2 regions of the Paraburkholderia sp. GAS206C genome follow, and region 1 is predicted to be linked to the other one. Evidence: predicted binding sites of a transcription regulator. Region 1 holds the regulator's gene; the other holds the start of a gene.
The links. The regulator LexA, encoded in region 1, represses DNA repair genes until DNA is damaged. The targets are predictions, from matches to a motif close to ACTGTATNNNNATACAGT.
Positions count from the first base shown of each region.

Region 2: imuA (translesion DNA synthesis-associated protein ImuA) is a predicted target of LexA. The motif match lies at 2,498-2,515, and genes of this name have one in related genera.

Region 1 is NZ_JBNDKR010000006.1:523,265-527,988, forward strand. Features, by position in the region: gene P3T20_RS19580 (universal stress protein) at 148-639, shown strand; gene P3T20_RS19585 (DUF2939 domain-containing protein) at 761-1,414, opposite strand; gene P3T20_RS19590 (hypothetical protein) at 1,597-1,941, opposite strand; gene lexA (transcriptional repressor LexA) at 1,972-2,625, opposite strand; gene P3T20_RS19600 (sulfate ABC transporter substrate-binding protein) at 2,956-3,996, shown strand; gene cysT (sulfate ABC transporter permease subunit CysT) at 4,115-4,724, shown strand, end outside.
Region 2 is NZ_JBNDKR010000007.1:51,648-56,371, forward strand. Features, by position in the region: gene P3T20_RS19935 (KAP family P-loop NTPase fold protein) at 1-1,547, opposite strand, end outside; gene P3T20_RS19940 (hypothetical protein) at 1,593-1,811, opposite strand; gene imuA (translesion DNA synthesis-associated protein ImuA) at 2,531-3,238, shown strand; gene P3T20_RS19950 (error-prone DNA polymerase) at 3,315-4,724, shown strand, end outside.

The sequences.
Region 1 (4,724 bases):
GCATGATGCGCGAGGTGGCTGGGGACAACGGATGTGTTGTTAGCGTGCTGTTAGTACCCAGTTAGCGTTTTCCAACCCTTGCAAGCTGAATTGCGGCGCACCATGATTCATGACAGAGACCGCGATCGACGCGGTAGGGAGAACATCATGGCGAGCTACAAGAAAATCCTGCTGTGCTACGACGGCTCGCGCGAAGGCCGCAAGGCGCTGCGCTGCGGCGCCGACCTGGCGCTGGACCTGAAGGCGGAAACACATCTGCTGTCGGTTGTCGACATGCGCTCGAGCATTGCGCAAAGCGCCGGTCTCCTGACCGATGTGGCCTGCGGCAGCTTCGAGAAAACCGCTCGCGACATCCTGCAGGAAGGTGTGGAGTGGCTCACGGAGCGGGGCGTCACCGCACAAGGTCATTTTGCGTTCGGCCATCCCATAGACGAAATCGCCAATCTCGCCAACGAGCTGCATGTGGATCTCGTGGTGGTCGGTCACCGTTGCCGCACCGGCCTCTCGCGCTGGTGGATGGGCGCGGGCAATACGCCGCTGCTCGACCGCATCTCGTGCAGCATTCTGGTGGCGTGTTCGTCGGCGCAAGAGCAGGAGCAGGCCGCTGCACCGGCTGCTGCAGCTACCACTGCGGCCTGAGATAGAGCGGAGTGGCAGAGGCGCGCCTTTGCGGGTCGGGTCGTGCCTTGGGTACAGTCAGGCTGCGCGGGAGCGGGCGGCCTGACTGGTGAAGGCGCATTGCTTCGCCGCACGGCGAGCGCTAGCCGTTCAGATCTACCGCGGCCAGCTTCCATGAGAACAATCCTTCGCGCCGCAGAATCGCGGCATAGCGCGTATCGCCGACACCGTGCTGATACGTGACGACGAATTCATTGATGCCACGATAGGCGGCCGTTGTCTGCGGCGGTTGCGGCGGGGTTGTCGGTGAGCCAGCCGTCGCGGGAGCGGGCGCCGTCGGCGTCGAGTCTGCGCTGCCGGCAGGCGCATTGGCTGGCGCGTTCGCCGGCGCATCGGGCGGTACCGGTGGCCGTTGGGTCGGATCGCCGCGCGGCGGCATTCCGTTCAGGAGTGCGGCGACGCCATCTGGGGTTGCGTAAGCATCGACCAGCGGGCCAATGAGTGCGACGCCTATCATCGCGCCGAGGGCCGCGAGCGGATTGCCGTTGGCACGCGCCTGGATCTTTCTCGTCAGCAGACCCGCAATCTGATCCTTCAGGCTTTCGCGCAACGCGGGATAGTCGACATATTCGCTGACGGTTTGCGCGTCACGTTCATCGGCGGCGCGTTTCAGGCGATCGAGTGCGAGATACGGCGACGCATAGCCGTACCCGAGTACAGCCACGACCACAATGACAAGCACTGTGACGATCAGCGGCCGCGCGACGCCGCGTTTTGCAGGTGTTGAAACAGCCATCGGGCGAGCTTCTCCGTGAGGTGTGATCAAACGTGGACCGCATTCGCGGGAAAACGATCCCCATACGACCGATGCACGATTATCCCTGAGCCAACCGCGCGCAACCTCACGTAATGATCTTTACCGGGTGCGCGAACTGCCTGACGGCCGGTTCACCCACCTCTGGGCTTTCTTCCGGATGCTTACTCGAACATCGCATTCTGCACGCCGGCCGTTTCTTCGGCGATGCAGCGGTCGATCATGCGGCACACGGCGTCCACCGTGCCGACCATGATCAGACGCGACGGCCCGTGGTACACCCGCACCGGCGCGCGCCGGGCTGGCTCCGCCGTATTGAGCCCTGAATTTAGCGACACCCGTGCGAAGGCCGGCAGCGCCGACGGCAAGGTCGAAGCATGCGGCTGCGGGTCGTCGAACAGCGAAGCAGTAACACTGGACGCCTCGATCGGCGCGCACGGTACGAGATTGCGCAAATGGCGCAGGCGACCGAACTGACGGAAGGGCAGCAGGCGGGCAAGGCGTTCCATGATTCTCTCCAGTCGTTGTTCAGGCAAGGTTCAGAACTCAGTGGGGCGGATCAGCCCCACTGCGATGCCTTCCAGTGCGAATTCCGCACTGCCGGCCTGAACAAAGATATTTTCGTAATCGGGGTTCTCGGCGATCAGCTCGATGCCATTCGGCCGGCGCTTGAGACGCTTGACCGTCACGTCGTCGCCCAACCGCGCGACGATGATCTGGCCGTCTTTGGCTTCGCTTTTCTTCTGTACGGCGAGCAGGTCGCCGTCGAAAATGCCGGCGTCCCGCATGGACAACCCGCGCACCTTCAGCAGGTAGTCCGGCTTGCTGGAAAAGAGCGCCGGGTCGCAGGCGTAATGCTGCGAGACGTGTTCCTGCGCAAGGATCGGGCTACCCGCGGCCACCCGGCCAACCAGCGGCAGCGACAACTGCATGATGCTGGCGTGCGGCAGCGTGAACTGATGCGGCCCGTCGTCCTGACTGGCCAGCAGTAGCCGGATGCCGCGCGACGCGCCCGCGGCGAGCTCGATGACTCCCTTGCGAGCAAGCGCGCGCAAGTGCTCTTCCGCCGAGTTAGCCGAGCTGAAGCCCAGCTCGGCGGCGATCTCCGCGCGGGTGGGCGGAAAACCGGTGCGTTCGATGGCCCGGCGGATCAGGTCGAAAACTTCTTGCTGTCGTGCGGTGAGTTTGGTCATGGGGTCACTGTATGGATAGACAGGTGACTGTATTTTTATACAGTATCCGGCGCAATTCAAGCTTTACTTTAAGTTCTCGACCCTGGGTGTCAGTGGAACGCCGTCAGACGGCGTCCTAACACCGGTTTTCGTGCCGCAACGCCGCGTCTGGCTGTCATTACCACTTTTGAGTATTAAAAAATGAAGAAACATTATTTTTAATGATGAAAGCCCTTCGATAGACTGGGCCTCGAGTCGACGCAGGCAAGACGCGCGCAAGACCTCAAACACCAAACACAACAGACAGGAAGGGGCACGTTGCCTCGCCTGACCACCACGCGGAGAAGCTGGATGATCGATCAGGGCACGGGGCTCGCACGCAGGACCAGGAAGCTCATCACGGTGCTGGCGCTTGGCGCCGCAGCGGCACTTGGGCTGGCCGGACAGACGCAGGCGGCGGACACGACGCTGCTGAATGTGTCGTACGACCCAACGCGCGAGTTGTACCAGCAGATCAACGAGGCGTTCGGCAAACAGTGGAAAGCCCAGACCGGCGACACGATCACCTTCAAGCAGTCGCATGGCGGCTCAGGTGCGCAGGCGCGCTCGGTTCTTGACGGGCTGCAGGCGGACGTCGTGACGCTCGCGCTCGCTTATGACATCGATGCGCTTGCCAGCAAGGGCATCGTCGACAAGAACTGGCAGAAGCGTCTGCCGGACAACGCCGCGCCGTACACCTCGACGATCGTATTTCTGGTGCGCAAGGGCAACCCCAAACACATCAAGGATTGGGACGACCTGGTGAAGCCGGGCGTGTCGATCGTCACGCCGAACCCGAAAACCTCGGGCGGCGCACGCTGGAACTATCTGGCGGCGTGGGCGTATGCCGAGCATCAACCGGGCGGCAATGATCAGAAGGCCAAGGAATTCGTCACGAAGCTGTACAAGAACGCGGGCGTGCTCGATTCGGGCGCGCGTGGGGCGACGACGAGCTTCGTGCAGCGCGGTATCGGCGATGTGCTGATTGCCTGGGAAAACGAAGCGTTTCTGTCGCTCAAGGAGTTTGGTCCGGACAAGTTCGAGATCGTGGTGCCGTCGGTGAGCATTCTGGCTGAACCGCCGGTGTCGGTAGTCGACAAGGTGGTGGACAAGCATGGCACACGCAAGCTGGCTGAGGCGTATCTCAACTTCCTCTACAGCGAGCAGGGGCAGGAGATTGCCGCGGAGAACTTCTACCGTCCGCGTTCGGACAAGGTGCCGGCCGCGCTGACCGCGAAGTTTCCGAAGCTGAAGCTGTACACCGTGGATGACACGTTCGGCGGCTGGACGAATGCGCAGAAAACGCACTTCGCAGACGGTGGCGTGTTCGATTCGATCTACTCGCCGCAATGAGGCGTAACGAGGTAAGGCAGTCAGGCTGTCGTCCGGCGCGCCTCAAGGGGCGCGCCGTTTGGCCATTTAGCCTGGGCCAGCCGCGCGACCCGGTTTTCACCCTGAAAGAGCATCGAGCATGACAACGTTGACCTTCCGCAAGCCAAGCGCCTTACCGGGCTTCGGCCTGACGCTCGGCATCACAGTGGCGTATCTGAGCCTCGTGGTGCTGATTCCGCTTGCGGCGACCTTTCTCAAGACCGCCTCGCTCGACTGGACGCAGTTCGTGCACGCGGTCGCTTCGCCGCGCGTGCTGGCGTCGTACCGGTTGACCTTTTTTGCGGCGCTCGGCGGCGCGCTCGTCAATGCGGTATTTGGTTTTCTGGTGGCGTGGGTGCTGGTGCGCTATTCGTTTCCGTTCAAGCGTCTGGTTGACGCCGTCGTCGATCTGCCGTTTGCGCTGCCGACCTCGGTGGCCGGGATTTCGCTCGCGGCGGTTTACTCCGGTAATGGCTGGATAGGCCAGTTCCTCGAACCGCTCGGGATCAAGGTCGCCTTTACGCCTTTGGGTGTGCTGGTCGCATTGACTTTCATCGGTCTGCCATTCGTGGTGCGCACCGTGCAACCGGTGCTCGAAGAATTCGAGCGTGAGCAGGAAGAAGCGGCCGCGTGCCTCGGCGCGTCGCGCTGGCTGACGTTTCGCCGCGTCGTGCTGCCTGCGGTGATGCCGGCGTTGTTGACCGGCTTCG
Region 2 (4,724 bases), on a different contig from region 1:
AGCTCTCGAACGACCCCTGTGCAATCGATGGATTTCGCAGTGTCGATATATGCGGTCATATGATTGACCATCTCGGTAGCCCCTGCGTAGTCGAGGTCATTCAGCATGTTCCCAAGCTGGCTTGGTTCCGCTAGCATTTTGTGGACATCCGCGACTTCTTGGACCCCGGTAACCGAGGTCAAAGTGAAGAATCGAATAAGCCGTGACAACTCGGATAACCGAAGGTGGCTGCGGGGCGGGGAATTCGAGCCAGAGCCGTTTGTAATTGGGAACAGGAACTTGAGTGCAGCTGCAGCCGCCGCTTTGTCCGGTTGGTTTTCCGGCAAATGCGCCTGCCACGCTGTTCGCCTCTCTTCTTTCGTGCCCGAAAAATACATTGACCAATCAGCAGAGCTGGCCTCTTCTGCCACCGACCAGAAGAACCCCGTAAACTGCTCGGGGTTCTGGACCACCGCATCGCGGATTTTTGGAAACCTTTGAAACAGCGCTTCGGCCACGATGACGTCTGATGCGTTGACTTCGTGGATTGTGCTAGCCAAGCTGAGCATAAGACGATTCATGAGTCTCACGATATCCCGTGGATATCGGCAGAGGGTGCAAGTCAGCGTCGTTGCTTTCCCGAGAACCTCGGATTCGAAGGGTTCGAGTTTGCGATGAATAGACTCGAGCAGGTTGGAAATCTCACCGGAAATGTGAGATTGCAACTGCCAAGGAAAAGCCGGTGAGATGGGGTACGCAACCTGCACAATTTTTTCGATGTAGGCGTTTCCCCCTGCAGCGGGTCCACCGCCAAGACTTTCGCTAACCACGTTTCGGTCATACGCGAGCAAATAGGAGACGCGTGGGAAGTCCGCCACAGCCTTGATTGTTCGGAACACTGCCTTGATTTCATCGGGTGTCAAGCGGTCAAGGTCGTCGACGATGACGACAATGCTGCGGTCAAGCTTGGCGAGTGCTTTGATGACCTCTTTCTTTCGCTCACTTAGTCCTGCTTTGATGGATACGAGCTTTTCAGCTTCTTCAACCACCTTCTTGGCGTTGTCCACCGCCTCACCGGCCTTGGTCGCCAGTTTGCTGGCGTCGTGAAACGCGTTGCCAACCGTATCTGCAGCGACTCCAACGAGACTTACACCGGGCACATACTTGAGATATTTCAGGTGACGTAGTAATCCAGCGTATCCCAGTATTTTTCCTGCCGCCTCCAACGATTTTTTCGCACGCTTTTTGCCTGCGTCCATTCCAATGCCGGAGGCGAGTTCGGTCAGCAGGGCTTCGACCAGAGCATCCGCTCCAGCGAGCATCCATGGGTTGAACTCGACAACGATTGGAACGTCGTCAGTCGATGACTTAAGCGACTCGACGATATAGCGCACCACGGTTGTCTTGCCCGAGCCCCATGCCCCTTCGATACCTATGACCACTCCGGGGCTCTTTGGCGGTAGCACCAATAAGCGAGCGAGCTGCTCTGCAAACGGCTTTCGACTGTAGAGGTCATTTGCAATTTGCGGCTGGTCATGCTGGAACGCGGCAGATTGAGCAGAGGGCATTTGCGCAACTTCTGAGGAAAAGTTCCGTGTGAGGAAAGCACGATGCTAACCGTGAATGTCTATCCATGCACGCGCCCAGGCGAGTCCGGCCTGCTGCGCCTCGCCCTCTGTATCGAAATGACCCAGCACGCCGGATGCCTCAACAAGCTTGCCATTCTGAAAGATGGTCCCGCTTGCGGCATAGCGTTCCTGCATCAGGATGTCTTCCTGCTGCAGGATGGCATGTCCCCAGACCTTATAGCCGTTGTACCTCTCTGGCTCCATCAGCGCGTGACCTCAGCAGCCGTATTGCGGGAATCAACCCGAAGCACATTTCCCTCGGGCGTTATCTGGCGCGGAATGTCAGAGAAGTGAGGCGCGCTGCCGGGCTTCATTGCGAGCTTTGGCGCCGGCGCCCGGTGAGCCCGCGCCTTCGCGATGTGTCGTACGCCACCTGAATGCTTCGCGGACCTGTGCGCGGTCGCCGGGTGCTCAAGCGAAGCGCCCCTTGCTTCCGGCGGATTCCAGATTTCCTTGTACTCCTGAGTTGCAAATGCAGAGGACGTGAAGCCGAGCAGCAACAAAACACATCCAGAAAATCTCACCGTTCCTTCTCCCTGTTGCCTCGCTTTAACCAGTCACTGCACCGGACGCCTAGACCGACGCATTCGCCGTCGCAACCATGACAGTAATGTCGGTCGCGAACAGCGTCATCGACCTGCCAGGCTTTGTCGCTCGCGGACATTGCTGTCCCAACGGCGTGGCCATTTTCGCATGCGAAAAAGACAGGCTCACCGTTTTTCCCACGCCTCACCGCGTCGTCAATGGCCTCGTCGCCGAAGGCTGAGCGTAGTTTTGCCACGAAGGCGGCCAGCTCGGGCATCGGATGGCCGGCCTGCCGAACGCGTGCATCCATGAGTCAGACCTCGATTAAAAGTGCCAGTTCGCTGCCGCAAGATTGCGTGTACGATGCTGTATAAATATACAGGTTTTTTTACCTCCCCATGTCCACCGCTACCGTTCCCGCTGAGGAGATTCACCCGTCCCTGTGGCGAGCGTCCCAGCTCGCGCGCGGGCGTGGGCGGTTTCTGGAAACCGGGTATCCCGCGCTGTCGGCGGAGCTGCCTGGCGGCGGATGGCCCGTAGGGGCGCTGGTCGACCTGCTGGTCCAGCAAGCCGGTACGGGTGAATTGCGGTTGCTGCAGCCAGGGCTCTGCAAGGCCGGTATCCGTCCGGTCGCATTTGTGCAGCCACCCCATGCCCTCAACGGACTGGGGCTGCGCCACATCGGCCTTCCTGTCGAGCGGGTGTTTCGCGTGGATGCGGCGAAGACGGGAGACGCGTTGTGGTCGGTTGAGCAGATTCTCCGCGCAGGCAGTTGCGCCGCGATGGTTTTCTGGACGGAGTACGCGAAAGCGTCGTCGCTCCGACGACTGCACCTGGCCGCGCAGTCGTCTGAAACGCTTTTCGTGATGGTCAGGCCGCTCGCCACCGCGCAGGATTCGTCGCCAGCGCTCCTGCGATTGACATTGAGACCATCAGCCGACGGCCTGAGCGTCGATATTGTGAAACGACGAGGGCCGACCAGCGCAGCGCCTCTATCGATTTCCCTTCAACCCAGTCCAGTTCTGTTTTCCTCACATGCGCGCCTTCCTCGCCGTTCACTTGCCGACGTTGCCTCTCGCGATATCGCGACCGATACGCTCGTGTGAACTGGCAGATGGCAGCGGTGTACCGGGGGAAGAGAAATGGAGCGGGTTCCTTCATGGCCTGTCGGGATGACACGCCATGGACGCAACCTTCACCGCTCTGCCGGCGTATGCCGAGCTGTTTTGCCTCTCCAATTTCTCATTCCTGCATGGTGCTTCGCATGCGGAGGAGCTGGCCCAGCGTGCAGCGCAACTGGGCTACTCGGGTCTGGCGATAACTGACGAGTGCTCGCTTGCGGGAATCGTGCGGGCGCATGTAGCGGCGAAGGAGGCGAACCTTCCCTTCGTCGTCGGCTCGTACTTCCGGCTCGTCAATGCCGACGGCTCGCCGGCGTTCGGTCTCATCCTCCTCGCCCAGAACCGTGAGGGATACGGAAACCTTTCCGAACTCATTACGCTTGCCCGCACGCGCGGACCGAAAGGCACGTACCGGCTCACACCTCATGACCTGTCGCGTCCAGACCCGGAGAGCAGCCACCTTCGCGGTGTGCCGGACTGTCTCGCGATACTGATACCGCATTTCCCGGCGAAGGAGGACGTGCTCGACGTCCAGCTCGAGTGGCTCGAACAGACATTTCCCGGTCGCGCATGGTGCGGCCTTGTGCTGCATCAACGCGCGATGGACGATATTCACCGGGGAGCGGTCGAATACATCGCCGACTGCCGTGGCATTCCGGTCGTCGCCCTCGGCCAGGTGGTGATGCACGTGCGCTCGCGCAAACCGTTACAGGACACGATGACCGCCATCCGTGTGGGCAGGCCGGTGCAGGAATGTGGCTACGACCTCTCTCCCAACGCGGAGCAGCACCTGCGTCCCCGCCTGCGTCTCGCGAACCTGTATCCGGAATACGCGCTCGCAGAGACGACGAACATCCTGTCGCGTTGCACGTTCTCACTCGACGAGCTGCGCTATGAGTACCCGGACGAACTCGTGCCCAAGGGCATCACGCCGACCGCCTACCTGCGGCAGGAGACCTACATTGGGGCCCGCCGCCGGTTTCCATCCGGCATCCCATACGACGTGCTGGAACAGATTGAACACGAGCTCGAACTCATCAGGGAGCTCGAATACGAGCCGTACTTCCTGACGGTCTATGACATCGTCCGCTTCGCCCGTAGCCAGCACATCCTGTGTCAGGGCCGGGGCTCGGCCGCGAACTCGGCGGTCTGTTACTGCCTGGGCGTGACAGAAGTCGACCCGGCGCGAGGCAACATGCTCTTCGAGCGTTTTATATCGAAGGAGCGCGGCGAACCGCCCGACATCGATGTCGACTTTGAACACCAGCGACGGGAAGAGGTGATTCAATACATCTACAGGAAATACGGCCGTGACCGCGCCGCGATAGCGGCAGCCGTGTCGACTTATCGTCCGCGTGGTGCCCTTCGCGAAACCGGCAAGGCGCTGGGCGTCGACCCGCAGATTGTCGATGCCGTGGCCAGGAGCCATCAATGGTTTGATGGCAAGGAGGACCTCCTCAACCGCTTTTCC